DNA from 3 places in the Bradyrhizobium sp. B097 genome. Region 2 is predicted to be linked to each of the others. Evidence: predicted binding sites of a transcription regulator. Region 2 holds the regulator's gene; each other region holds the start of a gene.
What was found. Region 2 encodes LexA, which represses DNA repair genes until DNA is damaged. Its sites were predicted from a motif close to TGTTCNNNNTGTGTTCNG; they were not measured.

Region 1 (5,252 bases), 2.2 Mb from region 2:
CAACCGGGTGCGGGATGTGCCGCGGTGCAAAGTCAAATTCAACTGTCATGCCCCGCGAAGGCGGGGCATCCAGTACGCCGCGGCCGTTGGAATGAGACACAGCTGTCTCTGGAATACTGGATCGCCCGGCCCCGTTCTCCGCCGAGGCTTCGACGAGGCTGCGATCCCAGGCGCGCCGAAGCTTTAGCGGAGGCGGCGAGCCGGGCGATGACGGCGTTGGGTGGGTTGGAGTCGATGCGCGCTATGCCGCCGCGGACGCCGCGGCTTCGGTTTCCGCGTCCACCGTGAACAGATCGGGCTCGGCCGCGACCGGGAAATGCTTCAGCCGCGCGGCGACGACGGGGGCGAAGAAGCTGCGGTGATGGGTGCTGGGGCCGAGCCGGTCCAGCGCCTCGAGGTGCTCAGGCACGCCATAGCCCTTGTGCTGCTCGAAACCGTAGCCGGGGCAATCCAGCGCCAGCGCGCACATCAGCCGGTCGCGCGTCACCTTGGCGATGATCGAGGCCGCCGCGATCGAGGCCACGATGCCGTCGCCGCCGATCACCGCGTCGCAGTCGCAGGGCGTGGCGAGCTTGTCGCGGCCGTCGACGAAGACGTGTTTCGGCATTTCCGGCAGCGCATGGACGGCGCGCGCCAGCGCCCACAGCGAGGCGCGCAGGATATTGTCGCGGTCGATTCGCGCCGGCGAGGCCACCGCGACCGAGAACGCTGCGGTGGCGCAGATTTCCTCGAACAGTTCCTCGCGGCGCTCGGCGGTCAACCGCTTGGAATCGTCGAGACCCTTGGGAACACGAGCGGGATCCAGCACCACGGCGGCGGCAACCACGGGACCTGCCAGCGGGCCGCGCCCGGCCTCGTCGCAGCCGGCGACCGGCCAGATGCCGCGCTTGATCAGCGCGCGCTCGCGCCGAAAGCTCGGCCGTGTCACGGCGACGACACGCTTGCCAAGCCTGGCTGATTTGGCCGGCGCCTTCTTCGACGTGGTCTTTGACGCACTTTTGGCTTTATCCCGAATCATGCGGGGATGGTGATCAAGCCGGCTCCGCGGCGCAACCGGGAACCCGGCGCCCTTCCCCGTTATTCAATTCGGCTCGCACTAATCGGGAATCGACACCCGCCCGCTCTCGAGAACCTCGAAGCCCGGCGCGCGCACCACTTCCCAGGCGTGGCCGTCGGAATCGCCGAAATAGCCGCAATAACCGCCATAGCTGGTCGGCTGTGCGGGCTTCAGCAATTTGGCGCCTTTCGACAGCGCGAATGCCATCACGCGATCGACCTCGGCATCGTCGTTGCAGTTCCAGGCAATCGAAACACCACGGAACGCGGCCGGGCGCGGCTGATCCGGCAGCCCGGCGTCGTCGGCCAGCAGATGCCACGGGAACAGCCCGAGCACGCTGCCGCCGGTCTCGAAGAAGGCGACCTCCTCGCCGGTCGCGCACATCTTCCGGGTGAAACCGAGGGATTCGTAGAAGGCGATGCTGGCGCGCATGTCGCTGACGCCGAGCGTGAGGACGGTGAAGCGTGCGGTCGGGGCGTTACTCATGTTTACTTTCTCGTCATTGCGAGCGAAGCGAAGCAATCCATCGTACCGCATATACCGAAGCATGGATTGCTTCGTCGCTTCGCTCCTCGCAATGACGTCTGTGGCGTCAGAACAAGCTCAACTGCTGCCCGTTGCGCTTCGGCTTGGCGAAGTGATCGGTGGTCAGCTTGGTGCGCCGCTTGTTGAGGCCGAGCTTCTCGCAGGCGATCTCGAAACGGCGGCCGATCATCCAGGCCATCGGGCCGGTGCCCTTCATCCGCGTGCCCCATTGCGAATCGTAGTCGCGGCCGCCGCGCATGTCGCGGATCAGCGTGAAGACATGACGATAGCGGTCGGGATAGTTCGCCATCAGCCATTCGCGGAACAGATCGCGCACCTCGAGCGGCAACCGCAGCAGCACATAGCTCGCCTCCCTGGCGCCGGCGTGGGCGGCGGCATCGAGGATGCGCTCGATCTCGGAATCGTTCAGCGCCGGGATCACGGGCGCGACCATCACCGTGGTCGGGATGCCGGCATCCGCGAGCCGCTTGATCGCCTCAAGCCGTTTCGATGGGGTCGAGGCGCGCGGCTCCATGGTGCGGGCGAGCTTCGGGTCGAGCGTCGTCACCGACAGCGCGACCTTGGCGAGGTTACGCTTGGCCATCCGCGCGAGGATATCGATGTCGCGGGTCACCAGCGCCGACTTGGTCACGATGCCGACCGGATGGCCGGCGCGCTCCAATACCTCGAGGATGCCGCGCATGATTTTCCGTTCGCGCTCGATCGGCTGATACGGATCGGTGTTGGTGCCGATCGCGATCATCCGCGCCTCGTAATCGGGCGCCGCCAGCTCCTTTTCCAGCAGCGCGGGCGCGTCCGGCTTGGCGAACAGCTTCGATTCGAAGTCGAGCCCCGGCGACAGGCCGAGATAGGCGTGGGTCGGCCGCGCGAAGCAATAGACGCAGCCGTGCTCGCAGCCGCGATAGGGATTGATCGAGCGATCGAAACCGATATCGGGCGAGTCGTTGCGGGTGATCACCTTGCGCGAGGTGTCGAGCGCCACGCTGGTCGAAAACGGCGGCAGGTCTTCGAGGCTCTGCCAGCCGTCGTCGAAGGCAACCCGCGCCTCGGCCTCGTAGCGGCCGGTGGCATTGGACTGCGCGCCGCGGCCGCGCCGCCGCTCGCGCTCGATCGCGACCGCAAGCTCGGGAAAAGGAGTGGGTGCACCCGCCGGGTTATCGGAGGGCGCCGTTACCGGCGGGTGCTTGAGGGCATGAGAGGATGCTCGGCTCATGCTTTGAAGCTAACACAGCCTGAGAACAAATCAAGAACATCACCTGAGAAAATCCACAAAGTGATGACGTAAAAATCTGCAGGCGAACAGGCTGCTTTGAATATGACAAGGTGATAACACGGCCGGAGTTTCTCCACCGTTTGAGCCAGCGAAGCCTCAAATCATGCTGAGCGTGATCATCCCCACCGACGGAGTCGAGCGCACCGCGGTCGCAACGCTCGCGGCGCTGGTGCCGGGCGCGGCTGCCGGCGTCATCCGCGAGGTGCTGCTGGTCGACCGCACCAACAGCGATGTGATGGAGCGCGTCGCCGACATCGCCGGCTGTCACTTCCTGCGTTTCGAGGGCACCCGCGCCGCGGCGCTCGCCGCAGGCGCGCGGCAGGCGCGTTCGCCCTGGCTGATGTTCCTGCATCCGGGCGCGGTGCTCGACGCCGGCTGGATCGAGGAGACCACCCAGTTCATCCAGATGGTGGCGGCAAGCGGCAAGGACCGCGCCGGCATCTTCCGCTACGCCCGCGCGCCCTACACCGACCCCGGGCTGCGCGACGGCCTCAAATTCGTGGCCCGGATGATCACCGGCCCCTCGGCCGAACAGGGCCTCTTGATCGCGCGCGAGCATTACGAGCGGATCGGCGGCTACCGGCCGGACGCCCGCCGCTCCGAGGCGCGCCTGCTGCGCCGGCTCGGCCGCTCCTCGCGCACCATGCTGCGCAGCCGGATCATGGTGGCGTAGGGCATATTCAAGCCAAGCAGGCACCGGTTCGCGCGAAGCAAACACGAGAAAGCGCTTGCGGATTATTTGATTCTGTCAAATAATATGTTTGATGAAATCAAACTCCTATGACACCGCCCTCGAGAGCCAGGTCGCCGCGGTCCGCGGCTTCAGCCGGTTCTATACCCGCAAGCTCGGCATCATCGAGCCGAAGCTGCTGCATTCCTCGTTCACGTTGCAGGAAGCGCGGATCATCTACGAGCTCGCGCATCGCACGGACTGCACCGCGACCGATCTGGTGCGCGATCTCGACCTCGATGCCGGCTTCGTCAGCCGCACGCTACAGGCACTGCAGCGCCGCCAGATCGTGACGCGCAAGCCGTCAAAGGCCGACAAGCGCGTCAATGAGGTCGCCCTCACCGCCAAGGGCCGCACCGCTGCCGCCGACCTCGACCGCCGTTCGCGCAGCGAGGTCGGGGCGCTGCTGAAGCAGATGGACGGCGACCGCCGTGCAGCCGTGGTGCGCGCCATGAGCACGATCGAGCAGTCGCTGGAGCCGCCGGCCGAGAAGCCGGTGGGTTTCCTGCTGCGCAGTCATCGCGTCGGCGACATCGGCTGGGTGATCTCGCAACAGGGACGGGCCTACGCGGAGGAATATGGCTGGGACATCAGTTACGAGGCGTTGGTAGCCGAGATCTGCGCGCAGTTTCTGCGATCGTTCGATCCGACCTGCGAGCATTGCTGGATCGCGGAGGTCGACGGCGAGCCGGTCGGCTCGATCTTCCTGGTCAACGGCGGCGACGGGGTCGCCAAGCTGCGGCTGCTCGCGGTGGAGGAGAAGGCCCGCGGGCTTGGCGTCGGCCGCGCGCTGGTCGAGCAATGCATCCGCTCCGCACGCGAGATGGGCTACAGGAAGATGACGCTGTGGACCCAGAGCATCCTGGTCGCCGCACGCGGCATCTACGCGCGCGCCGGCTTTGAGCGCATCAAGGACGAGAAGCACCACAGCTTTGGCGTCGACCTGGTGGGGGAGACGTGGGAGCTGGAGCTTTAGGCGTCACCCCCTCACCGTCATTCCGGGGCATCGCGCAGCGATGAGCCCGGAATCCATTGGGCCACAGAACCTGCGGCGAAATGGATTCCGGGCTCGCGCTGCGTGCGCCCCGGAATGACGGTGGTGGCTACGCGCTCGCGCCCTTCGCCTTGGCGCGGCGCAGATGTTCGTCCAGCCGCGGCATGATCTCGACGAAATTGCAGGGCCGCGTGCGGTAGTCGAGCTGCGCGGCCAAAATGCCGTCCCAGCCGTCGCGGCAGGCGCCGGGCGAACCGGGCAGGCAGAAGATGAAGGTCGCGCCCGCAACGCCGGCGGTAGCGCGGCTCTGGATCGTCGATGCGCCGATCTTGGCATGGCTCAGCATATGAAAGGCGATCGAAAAGCCGTCCATCCGCTTCTCGAACAACGGCTCGACCGCCTCCGGCGTCACGTCGCGGCCGGTAAAGCCGGTGCCGCCGGTGGTGATGACGGCATCGACGCCCGGGTCTGCGATCCAGCGCCGGATCACGGCCCGGATCGCCCCGACATCGTCGGTGACGATCTCGCGCGCCGCGAGCTTGTGGCCGGCCGCGGTGAGACGGTCGGCGAGCGTGGTGCCCGACCTGTCATCGGCCAGCGTGCGGGTGTCGGAAATCGTCAGCACCGCGATGTTGAGCGGGATGAAGGTTTT
Region 2 (5,252 bases):
GACGCAATGGGTTGCTGCGCTGCCGGGCGCGGTCGGCCGGATGGCGGCGTTCGGAATCGGGCCGATGGTCGTGGCAAGCACGGGTCTCATCCTGCTCGGGCTGTTGCGCACGCCGCTGCGCTGGTCGGGCGCGGTGCTGTTGGTGGTGGCCTCGGTCTGGGCGCTGCGGGTGCCGCAGCCGGACGTGCTGGTCTCCGCCGACGGTCGCAACGTTGCGGTGCGGGGCGGCGACGGCCGGCTGCATCTCATGCACAGCGCGAAGGACGCCTTCCTCGTCAAGGAGTGGCTGGCGGCGGATGCCGATGCGCGGACCGCGACCGACGCGTCGCTCGGCGAGGGCGTCTCTTGCGATCCGAGCGGCTGTGTGACGCAGGGGCCCGGCGGCGCCTTCGTCGCGCTGGCGAGCCGGCCGGAGGCATTGGCCGACGATTGCGAGCGTGCGGCGCTGATCGTGACCGCGCGGCCGGCACCGCGGGGCTGCGCGGCCTCGGTGATCGATGCCGAGCGGTTGCGGCGCCACGGCGCGCTGGTGCTGCGGCGCATCAGGGACGGCTACGCCATCGATGCGGTCAAGCCCGGCGGGATCGACCGGCCGTGGTCGCCGGCGGTTCCCGGCGATGGCGAGAGCGAGACGACGCTACGCACACCCGCCAGCGCGCCGCGGCCCGCCGTGGATGCGACGCCGGCCGAGACCGATTTGCAGGGCGAAGATTAGCCGTTGTCGGGTGAGGGGCCGGTCGGCAACTCGAACAGGCCGAGATGGTATTCGTCGGAGTCAGGGCCGGCGTCGGGCTTCTTGACGAGGGTGAAGGAAGCCTCGGGGAATTGCTCCCAGACCTTCAGGTCGTCAGCCGTCACCGTCAGCCAGCCGAACCGGAACATGTAGCGGCCCGGCTCCGTGACGCGTCCAGCCTTTTGCCATGTGACCTTGTCGACCACCACGCACGTCCTCCGTGCCCGATGATGCGCCAAGGCGCGCGTCGACGCAATTCTCCAGCTGCGCCCCGGAGCCCGGCGTCCGGGGTCGCTCGAAATCGCTTAGGTCATCCGCCGCCGGACAGCTCATCCCGCGGCGACGATGCGTTCAACCCAAAAACAGCGACGCAAATGCGGAGGGGCGCCGCTCCACTATCTTCGGCTTCTGCTCGACCGGCGGATGCAGTGCCGGCAATTGCAGCACGCTGACGCGTTGTCCCTCGACGAGTTGGGTCACCAGCACATGGCTGCCGTCGGGGAATTCGACCGCGTCATGATGGCGATCGGGAACGTCGGGCTCGACTTCGTTGAACACTCCGACGCGGAAGTTCATCGTCTTGGTCCAGATCCAGCGGCTGTCGTAGCGAACGTTCTCGGCGAAAGCGAGCTCGGTGCCCGGCAGCATGCAGACCGCGACAGTGGGATCGGTCTCCGAAGCAAAGCCGCGGGTCGACGTGCCGCGGAAAGTCGTGGTGATCAGCGTCTCTCCAACAATGGCGGGGCGCGACGCCACGGCGTGCAGACTATAGTCACACATCGGATGGCTCCTCTAATCGAGGTAGCGACCCGTGCCTCTCCTTGAGGCATAGGGCCTCTACCAGAGTGGACGATAGCGAACGAGTGTCTCCTCGTTTCTGGGCGATTGTACGACTGGTCGCCCAACGCTCCCGATCACAAACACGCGACGCTGCGTGAGAGGTATCGGAGCGCATCGGGCAAACAGCACACTACCCTATCATCCAAGGAACGATCCGATGTGTCGCTCGTTCCCCGCCGCCGCAAGTATTTGAAATTCAGTATTTGCGATAGAGGCCGATCAGCTTGCCCTGGATGCGGACCCGGTTCGGCGGCAGAATGCGCACTTCATAGGCGGTGTTGGCCGGCTCCAGCGCGATCGACGCGCCGCGGCGGCGGAAGCGCTTCAGGGTGGCTTCCTCCTCGTCGATCAGCGCCACCACGATGTCGCCGGTGTTGGCGACGTCGTTGCGCTGGATCAGCGCCATGTCGCCGTCGAGGATACCGGCATCGACCATCGAGTCGCCGCGCACTTCCAGCGCATAGTGCTCGCCGGAGCCAAGCATGTCGGGCGGTACGCTGATGGTGTGGCTGCGGGTCTGCAGCGCCTCGATCGGCGTACCGGCGGCGATCCGGCCCATCACGGGGACCGCGACCGGACGGTTGCCGTCGTCCTCGGCGATCGGCGGCGTGCTTGTGCGCTTGCCGAGGGTGCCTTCGATGACGCTCGGGGTGAAGCCGCGGCGGCCGTTGCCGCCGCCGGCCGCGAGCTCGGGCAGCTTGATGACTTCGATGGCGCGGGCGCGGTTGGGCAGGCGGCGGATGAAGCCGCGCTCTTCCAGTGCAGTGATCAGGCGGTGGATTCCGGACTTCGAGCGCAGGTCGAGTGCATCCTTCATCTCGTCGAACGAGGGCGGTACGCCGGCCTCCTTCAGACGTTCATTGATGAAACGCAGAAGTTCGTACTGTTTGCGCGTGAGCATCTCGAGTATTCCCCCGGTTGGTAGCGTCGTTCGATTCCGAGACTTTTCAGGCGGGGCCTGACCTCAGGAGCACGGTGCTCATCACAAGCGCTCCCTCGCGGCCTCCCATTTGTACACACCAGTACTCGAAACAAATCATGAACGGACACTATATGTTCGATATGTGTTCCGCAACCACTTAATTTCCGGTGAACGCATCCGGCGAGCGCTCAAGCGATGCGGTCTGCGCCGTCACTCGGGCAGTGTCAGGATCTCGCATTCGCTGCCTTTGACGGCGGCGGGCGCAAACGGTGGACGCACGAGAAGTGCCCGTGCCGCAGCGAGATTCCCGAGCAGGGACGAGTCCTGCTGCATGACAGGCGTTGCGATCAGCGTGCCGTCCTCGCGCGCCTCCAGACGCGCCCGCAGATAGTCCTCGCGCTGGTCGTTGGCGGCGAGGTCGCGGCCGAGCAATGCGCTCGCGCGGCGATGATGAACAGCTTTTCGGCCGCTCAACGCCCGAATCAACGGCACCAGAAACAGGAAGGCGCAGACATAGGAGGACACCGGATTGCCGGGCAGGCCGATCACCCGCATTGCGCCGAGCCGGCCATGCATCATCGGCTTGCCGGGCCGCATCGCGATCCGCCAGAACGCCATCTTGACGCCCTCGGCCTCCAGCGACTGCTTGACCAGGTCGTGGTCGCCGACCGAGGCGCCGCCGGTCGTGATCAGGATGTCGGCACCGGTCTCGCGCGCCCGGCGGATGCCGGCGGTGGTGGCTTCCACCGTGTCGGCGGCAACCCCGAGATCGACGGTCTCGGCGCCTTCGGCGCGGGCCAGCGCCCGCAGCGCATAGCCGTTGGAATAGACGATCTGGCCGGCGCCGGGCTCCGAGCCCGGCATCACCAGCTCGTCGCCGGTCGCCAGCACCGCGACCTTCGGACGGCGGTGCACCGCAAGCTCCGGATAGTTCATGGCGGCCGCCAGCGACAGCGCGCGATCGGAGAGGCGGCTGCCGGCATCGAGCAGTACGTCGCCTTCACGGAAGTCGACGCCGGCCGGGCGGATGTGCCGTCCGGCGGCAGCTAGCTCGGTGATCGTGATGTGGTCGCCGTCGACGGCGGTGTCTTCCTGGATGATGACGGCGTCGGCGCCGTTAGGGATCACGCCGCCGGTAAAAATTCGCACCGCTTCGCCGGCGCCGACCATTCGCTCGAGCGGCCGGCCGGCGGCGACTTCGCCGATCACTCTGAGCCGGGCCGTCAGATCACCGGCGTCGGCCGCGCGCACGGCATAGCCGTCCATCGCCGACATCGGCTGCGGCGGCTGGGTGCGCAGCGCGGCGAGGTCGCGCGCCAGGGTGCGGTGGTAGGCGGCATCGAGCGCGACCATCTCCTCCGGCAGCGGTTCGGCGCCGGCGAGGACGGCGGACAGGGCATCGGCAACCGGCATCAGGGCCACGCTCGGAGCTCCTTCAATCCTAATGTTCAATACCAAGTGCAGTCAGAGCCCTCGCCACGTCATCCGTCGATGTCACGTGGATGGCATGAAGGCCGCGCGCCCGCGCGCCCTCGATGTTGGCGGCCAGGTCGTCGAAGAACAGGATCCGCGACGCCGGCACGCCGATGGCTTTTACCACATGATCGTAGGCCTCGGCGTCGGGTTTCCGATGGCCGATCGTCGAGGACAGGAAGACGGTGCGGAAATGGCTGAGCAGCTCGGCATGGACGGCCGAGAAATGCGTAACGTGGGCCGGATTGGTGTTGGAGAAGGCGTAGAGCGGCATCCGCTTCGCGGCGGTGGCGAGCAGGGGGGCGATGCCCGGCATCTCGCCGGTGAAGATCGCATTCCAGCCTTCGAGGAACTGCGCATCGGTGAGGTTGACGCCGAGCGTCCGGCGCAGATTTGCGAAGAACGCCGCGTCGTCGATCCGGCCGATCTCGTGATGCTTGAAGCTGTCGTCGACGACAAATCGCGTGGCGAGGTCGGCCGGCGCGCAGCCGGCATGCTGCGCCCAGTGCGCCATCACCTTCTCGAAGTCGATGTCGAGCACGACGCGGCCGATATCGAACAGCAGCACGTCGACGGAATCGGGAGAGAGTTGCGAGGTCATTGCGTGAAACCGTGTACGAGAATTGCGGGCGGGCGGCAATGTCCCCGATTTGTGCGGCAGGCATGCGACGAAGGTGGCGAGGTGTCGTCCCTGCGAAAGCAGGCCCAGGGCGGCCACGGCGAAGCTTTCAATCCCGTCATCCCCGGACTCCGCTCCGCGGCTTCTTCCAGCGACAAAGGCGAAGCCTTTGCGCGGGGGTGACGATGATAGAGACGAACCCGCGATCTCCCCCAATCGTCGTCCTGGCGAAAGCCAGGACCCATAACCACGACATTCGTTGATGAGTGGGATCGCGGCCCCAGCGTCGCGCAACAATGGACACTAGGTGGTGTGGACTCTAAGGATTCCCTTTTAGGAGCAAATCAGATTCAAGGCTGCTTTTGGGAGGCAGCCTTGGGTGCGATGGACCGATTGGTGTTGAGCGACGCGACGTGGGAGCGGATGGCGCCGCTGATCATAGGGCGCCCCGATCAGAAGGGCTCTACCGGGCGCGACAACCGGATGTTCGTGGAAGGTGTGCTGTGGATCGTGCGTACGGGGTCTCCCTGGCGCGATCTCCCTGAGGTCTTTGGGGATTGGAACAGCGTGTTCCGACGCTTCAGCCGATGGAGCATCAAGGGTGTTTGGTGGCGGATATTCGAGGCGATGTCCGATGACCCGGACTTCGAATATCTGATCGTCGA
Region 3 (5,252 bases), 3.3 Mb from region 2:
TTCCGCGCGCGTTGCCTATGCTCAAATAGAACTTTTCAGTGGGTGCTACCGATCAAGGTTTAGGCGTTTCGAGTCTGAAGCGTCCGGCGCCGCCTTGACCAAGCGGTCTCTCGAGTTCGGGCAGGATGATCTTCAGCTCGCTCGCCAGCGTCCACGGCGGATTCACTATCAAAAGGCCGGTAGAAACGAGGCCTGCGCCGGTTTCTTGCGGCGCCACACTGAATTCCAAACGCAAGCATTTGCCCGCGGGCCGACTGCTTGCTGTTGCTGCAGCCACGCTGCGCGCGAGCTCGTCGGTAGCTCTCCGGGTTTTTACGGGGTACCACAAAAGATATGTGCCGGTCGGCCACTTCGCGAACGCTTCGGTGAAGGCACTCGCCAGCCGCTCGAACTCGTCCTTCGCTTCGAATGGCGGATCGATCAGCACCAGGCCGCGCCGCTCGTTCGGCGGCACGAATGCGGGTAGTGCCATCCAGCCGTCGAGATCGACGACGCGCGCCTGCGCATCGCGTCGCAATGCATCGATCAATTGCTTGCGCGCCACGGGCTCGATCTCGCAGGCCGTCATACGGTCTTGCGGACGCAGCAGCGCCCGCGCGATCAACGGCGAGCCGGGATAGGCTTTCAACTCGCCTCGCGGGTTGAATGCTCTGACAATGTCGAGATAGGGCGCGATCAGCGGCAGTGCCTTGTCGGAGAGCCGCGCCTGCATCAGCCGCGCGATGCCGGTCAGCCATTCGCCGCCGCGCTGCGCTTCGCTCGACGTCAAATCATACAGGCCGGCGCCGGCATGGGTGTCGATGACGCGGAATGGCGCCTGCTTCTCCTGCAGGTAGGTGAGCATGCGCACCAGCACGATGTGCTTGATGACGTCGGCAAAGCCGCCGGCATGAAAGGCGTGACGATAGTTCATGCGATGACGCTGCGCTCCAGAGGGTGCGCATGTTGTACTGCGTCATGCCCGGCCTGTCCCGGGCATCTATGCCTCATCTCGCTGGTTTCGTGATGGCGTCCATCGCCGGGACACTCGGCGCGACAACGCGCGTCTGCCCGGCCCTGACGCGGACGGGACTTCAACCGCCGCGAACCGGCGGCATCAGCACCTGATCGCGGCGGCAGGCGCGGCGATCGATTTCCTCGCAGGAACGGAATTGCAGATCCTTGCTGAGGCAGATCCGCACCTCGCTGAGCCGCTTGCTGTCGCAGGTCACCGAGATTGCGGAGTTGCTGAGCCCCGGATTGGCCTTGATGAACGCCGTCTCCAGTTCGTCGGGCGCGATCGTCTTCGGCTCCGTCAATTGCAGGAATTCCTCGGGGATCTTCACCGCGGCGCGGGCCTTGCGAATGGCTTCGAAATAGGCCCGTTCGCCGAGGCCGGAGCAGGTGCCGTGCTTGTCCCACTCGTTGTAGATCAGCCCGGGCGCCGGCATCAGGTCGAGCATCGAGGTCATGATGTTGCGGGCGAGGCGGGGCGAGGGGCGTTGGCAGTATTCCGGAAAGCCCCGCTCATATTGCGGCCACAGCCCGTGCACCACGAACGAGTATGGCCGTCCGCCGCATTGCGCCTGGGTGCCGCGGCCGTTGTTGCCGCGCTCGCTCGCCGCCTCGCAGAACGAGGGCGACCACGACAGCGACAGCACATAGAAATCGAACTCGCCGGGCGCATTCTGCCGGCGATCCTGGGCCGAGGCCCCCATCGCACCACACAGAACAAAGGCAACTGAAATCAGAAATCGGGAAATTGTGACCAACCGAGGCATCAAACGCTCCCCTCACGCGACCATTCAGAGCCTAGCAGGCCGCTAGAACATTTCAAGAACAAAAGCCGCCGTCTGGATGGCGGCGGCTTCCGTTTTGACCGAACTGTTCGGAGATCAGGGCCGGGCGGCCTTGCAGGACGGGTTGTAGGCCCAGTTGCGGTCGAGCCCGGCGACGCACCAGTCGACGCCCTGGTTGGTGCCGGCAAAGCCGCCGTCCTCGATGATCGAATAGTGCACCTTGCGCACCTTGCCGTCGCTCAACACCGCGTCTCCCGAGCAATAGCGGCGCGGAATGTTGTCGGACTGCCAAGGGCGGAACGCGGTTTCGTGGATCCGGCTGAAGCCGGTGATCACGAGCGGCGAATTCCAGAAGGTGGCTTCTTTCTCATGGAATTGATCGCTGATGGTCGCCAGGGCCTTCTCGCACGGCGCCACATGGCCGTCATAGCGCGGGCCGGACAGCCAGAAATTCAATTCGAACGGATTGGCGGCCTGAGCCGTGCCCCCGAACGCCAGAAGGCCGACCACGAGCGCGGCGCCGAGGCCAAGCGTGCGGCTGAGTTTATTGGGGGAGTTGAACAGGTTGCGCATGGGAATCCACCCGATGATCAGATGCGGGGGACGGTGCCGTGAAGCCCCGGCAAGGTCAAGTGCAGCGCGGCAACACCTGCCGAGAAGTCCACCTCCACGAGCCGGCTCGTTCTTTCCATGGTCGCCGGCGCACTCTATGTTGGTCGCAAGCGAAATGGAGTCTGCGATGCGAAGGAAATTGGCCGCGTGCCTGGTTGCCGTTTGCGGGATGCTGGCCGTTGGTCCGGCGCGAGCCGACTGGATGCAGCCGGTGCCGCCGTTCAAGGGCAATGATACCGGCGGTATCATCGCCTATACGCTGGCGGCCCAGACCGACGCGCGGCAGCTCGCCGTCGATCACTGCGCTTCCTACGGCAAGGTGGTCAAGTTCCTTGCGATGCAGCGCTACCCGGGTGGCTACATCTCGTTCGCCTGCCGCTGGGTGCCCTACGGTTCGGCCCAGAGGCCGGTGCGCACGCTCTACTGAGCGCACTCCAAATCCTTCGATCGTTCAGCCGGGAGCTCACCGCATGACCCGACAGCTTGCCTTGCTTGGTTCTGCTGTTTGCCTTGTCCTGTCCACTGGCGCGGCCAGCGCTGTCGACCTGCCGATCCGCAAGGCCGGTCTGTGGGAGATGAAAATGGTGCGCACCGGCGGGCCGATGCCGGAAATCACCATGCAGCACTGCACCGACGAGACCACCGACAAGGAGATGAGCGCGGCGGCCTCGCCGATGGCCAAGGAAGTCTGCTCCAAGCAGGACATCCAGAAGACCGCGACCGGCTATGTCAGCGACAGCGTGTGCAGCGTCGCCGGCATGTCGATGAAGAGCCATGCCGAGATCGTCGGCGATTTCAATTCTGCCTACACGGTCAAGAGCACCTCGCACGCGGAAGGCGGCGCGGCCGGCTCCCGCGACACCACGATGACCATCGAGGCGAAATGGCTCGGCGCCTGCAAGAGCGACCAGAAGCCCGGTGACATCATCATGCCCGGCGGCATGAAGATGAACGTCAAGGATATGGAAAAGCTGAAGGGCCTCCTGCCCAAGCAGAAATAGGCGCAGCGCATTCACTTGGCGCCGCGCGCCTGAGCACGTTCTCTTTCATGTTGAGAGGACGTGACGTTTTGCACCACCATCGTTGCGAGCAACCCGCGACAAAACCGCCAAGCGGTTCTGCGCTGCCTTTCATTGAGCGTTCGTTCGCGCGACCCGTCAGTTCGCAATGATGCCGTTGGACCGTGTGCGCCAACTCCGTCACGTCAGCGTATTCGCTTCACCATTGTCGCTGAAGGTTGATGCCAAGCGCGCGTCTCGACGCAAGGCGGTCACCGGCCTCTCACCTTCAATAGAATGGATGTCAAACATGATGTCCGGTGTTGGTCGCAGCCGCGCGCAATCCACGACGGCATTGCAGGGCGCCATCAACTTCATTGAGTGATCGCTGCGTGTCTCGCACGCGAGACTCTCTGAGAGAGCGACGACGTGCATCGAATTCCTCGCGTTGAAAAGTTTGCTGCGACAACATGTCTTTTTGAATCGCTCCAGTGTCGCGCATCTTGAATCGTTCCAGCGTCATGCATCGCGCGCTTCAATGGATTCTATTTTGCGCGTGTGGAGTTTCGCGCATCCCGCCGATAGAAGTCCGCCCCAATCGAGCTTGCTCGATGACGAGCACACGGCTCGATCAAGATCGGCCTTGCGGAAGTGTGGGGATTGCTTGGTGGGAATGGCTTCGTCGCGGAGCAAGCGCAGCTTGCTTGCATCAACGGCTGCGATGAACGCAGCGTTTCTCGGTTCGGTCATGCTTGTGTCGATGGATGCAAACGTCGCCAGCGCTCAGGCGCAAACCAGCTCTCCGCAGAACAATGTCAGCGTGCTTCCCGCCGTGACGGTGGATGAGCCTGGCGCTGCAAGGAAGCGCAGTGCCGTCGCCTCAAGTCGGAACACCAGGTCTTCGCGCACCACCGTGGTGAGCCGACGCCGCACTGCCGCGGCGCCCGCTCAGAACCAGGCTCCGCGCTCGCAAGGCGCGGCCGGCGCGATCGGTACGACGACCGGTTACGTTGCGACCGGCAGCACGGCCGGCACCAAGACCAACACCGCGCTGATCGAGACGCCGCAGTCACTTTCGGTGGTCACGCAAAAGGAGCTCAGGGATCGTAACGTTCAGACGCTCAAGGACGCCGTCAATTACACGCCCGGCGTCACGACCACGGCGTTTGGCTACGATCCCCGGTTCGACAGTTTCTACATCCGTGGCTTCGATGCGACCTATACCGGGATCTATCGCGACGGCCTGCGCCAGGGCGGCGGCAACTTCGCGATTCCCAAGATCGAGCCATACGGTCTCGACAGCGTGTCGATCCTCCGCGGCCCGGCCTCGGGGCTCTACGGCCTCGGCTCTCCGGGCGGCATCGTCGACGTCACCACGAAGCGGCCGACCATGACGCCGTTCGGCGAGGTGCAGCTGCAGACCGGCAATTATGATCGTTACCAGGGCAGCTTCGATATCGGTGGTCCGGTGCCCGGCAGCGATCAGCTGTACTACCGGCTGACGGGTTTGCTTCGTGACGCGAAGACCTGGTATCCCGGCAACGACGATGATCGCGCCTATATCGCGCCTGCGCTGACCTGGCGGCCGGACGTCGATACGTCCTTCACGATCCTCAGCGAATATCAAAGCAGCCGAACCGCCGCGAGCATCGGCAACTTCCGTACACCCGACGGAAAATTGACCAACCTCTATTCGAATGATCCGGCCTTCAGCGCCATGGATCAGAAGCAGTACCGTATCGGATACGCGTTCGAGCACAATGTCGACGACGTCTGGACGGTGCGGCAGAACTTCCGCTTCTATCAGGTCGACACCGACGCCAAATACACCCAGATCGATTCCACCGACAGCAGCACCAATCTT

Region 1: the regulator LexA is predicted to act here: its motif matches at 2,838-2,855, upstream of AAFG07_RS10190 (PA0069 family radical SAM protein).
Region 3: the regulator LexA is predicted to act here: its motif matches at 1,804-1,821, upstream of AAFG07_RS35410 (ribonuclease T2).

What each region holds. Positions count from the first base shown of each region.
Region 1 is NZ_CP152412.1:2,199,341-2,204,592, reverse strand. It holds gene AAFG07_RS10200 (ribonuclease HII) at 242-1,018, opposite strand; gene AAFG07_RS10195 (VOC family protein) at 1,097-1,543, opposite strand; gene AAFG07_RS10190 (PA0069 family radical SAM protein) at 1,650-2,816, opposite strand; gene AAFG07_RS10185 (glycosyl transferase) at 2,980-3,549, shown strand; gene AAFG07_RS10180 (helix-turn-helix domain-containing GNAT family N-acetyltransferase) at 3,641-4,582, shown strand; gene moaB (molybdenum cofactor biosynthesis protein B) at 4,710-5,252, opposite strand, start outside.
Region 2 is NZ_CP152412.1:4,440,067-4,445,318, forward strand. It holds gene AAFG07_RS20925 (ComEC/Rec2 family competence protein) at 1-715, shown strand, start outside; gene AAFG07_RS20930 (hypothetical protein) at 712-939, opposite strand; gene AAFG07_RS20935 (hypothetical protein) at 1,085-1,513, opposite strand; gene lexA (transcriptional repressor LexA) at 1,770-2,474, opposite strand; gene glp (gephyrin-like molybdotransferase Glp) at 2,706-3,917, opposite strand; gene AAFG07_RS20950 (HAD family phosphatase) at 3,937-4,569, opposite strand; partial or broken gene AAFG07_RS20955 (IS5 family transposase) at 5,011-5,252, shown strand, end outside.
Region 3 is NZ_CP152412.1:7,705,316-7,710,567, reverse strand. It holds gene rlmJ (23S rRNA (adenine(2030)-N(6))-methyltransferase RlmJ) at 53-913, opposite strand; gene AAFG07_RS35410 (ribonuclease T2) at 1,074-1,697, opposite strand; gene AAFG07_RS35405 (hypothetical protein) at 1,875-2,351, opposite strand; gene AAFG07_RS35400 (hypothetical protein) at 2,518-2,817, shown strand; gene AAFG07_RS35395 (DUF3617 family protein) at 2,861-3,391, shown strand; gene AAFG07_RS35390 (hypothetical protein) at 3,693-3,911, opposite strand; gene AAFG07_RS35385 (hypothetical protein) at 3,908-4,138, opposite strand; gene AAFG07_RS35380 (TonB-dependent siderophore receptor) at 4,305-5,252, shown strand, end outside.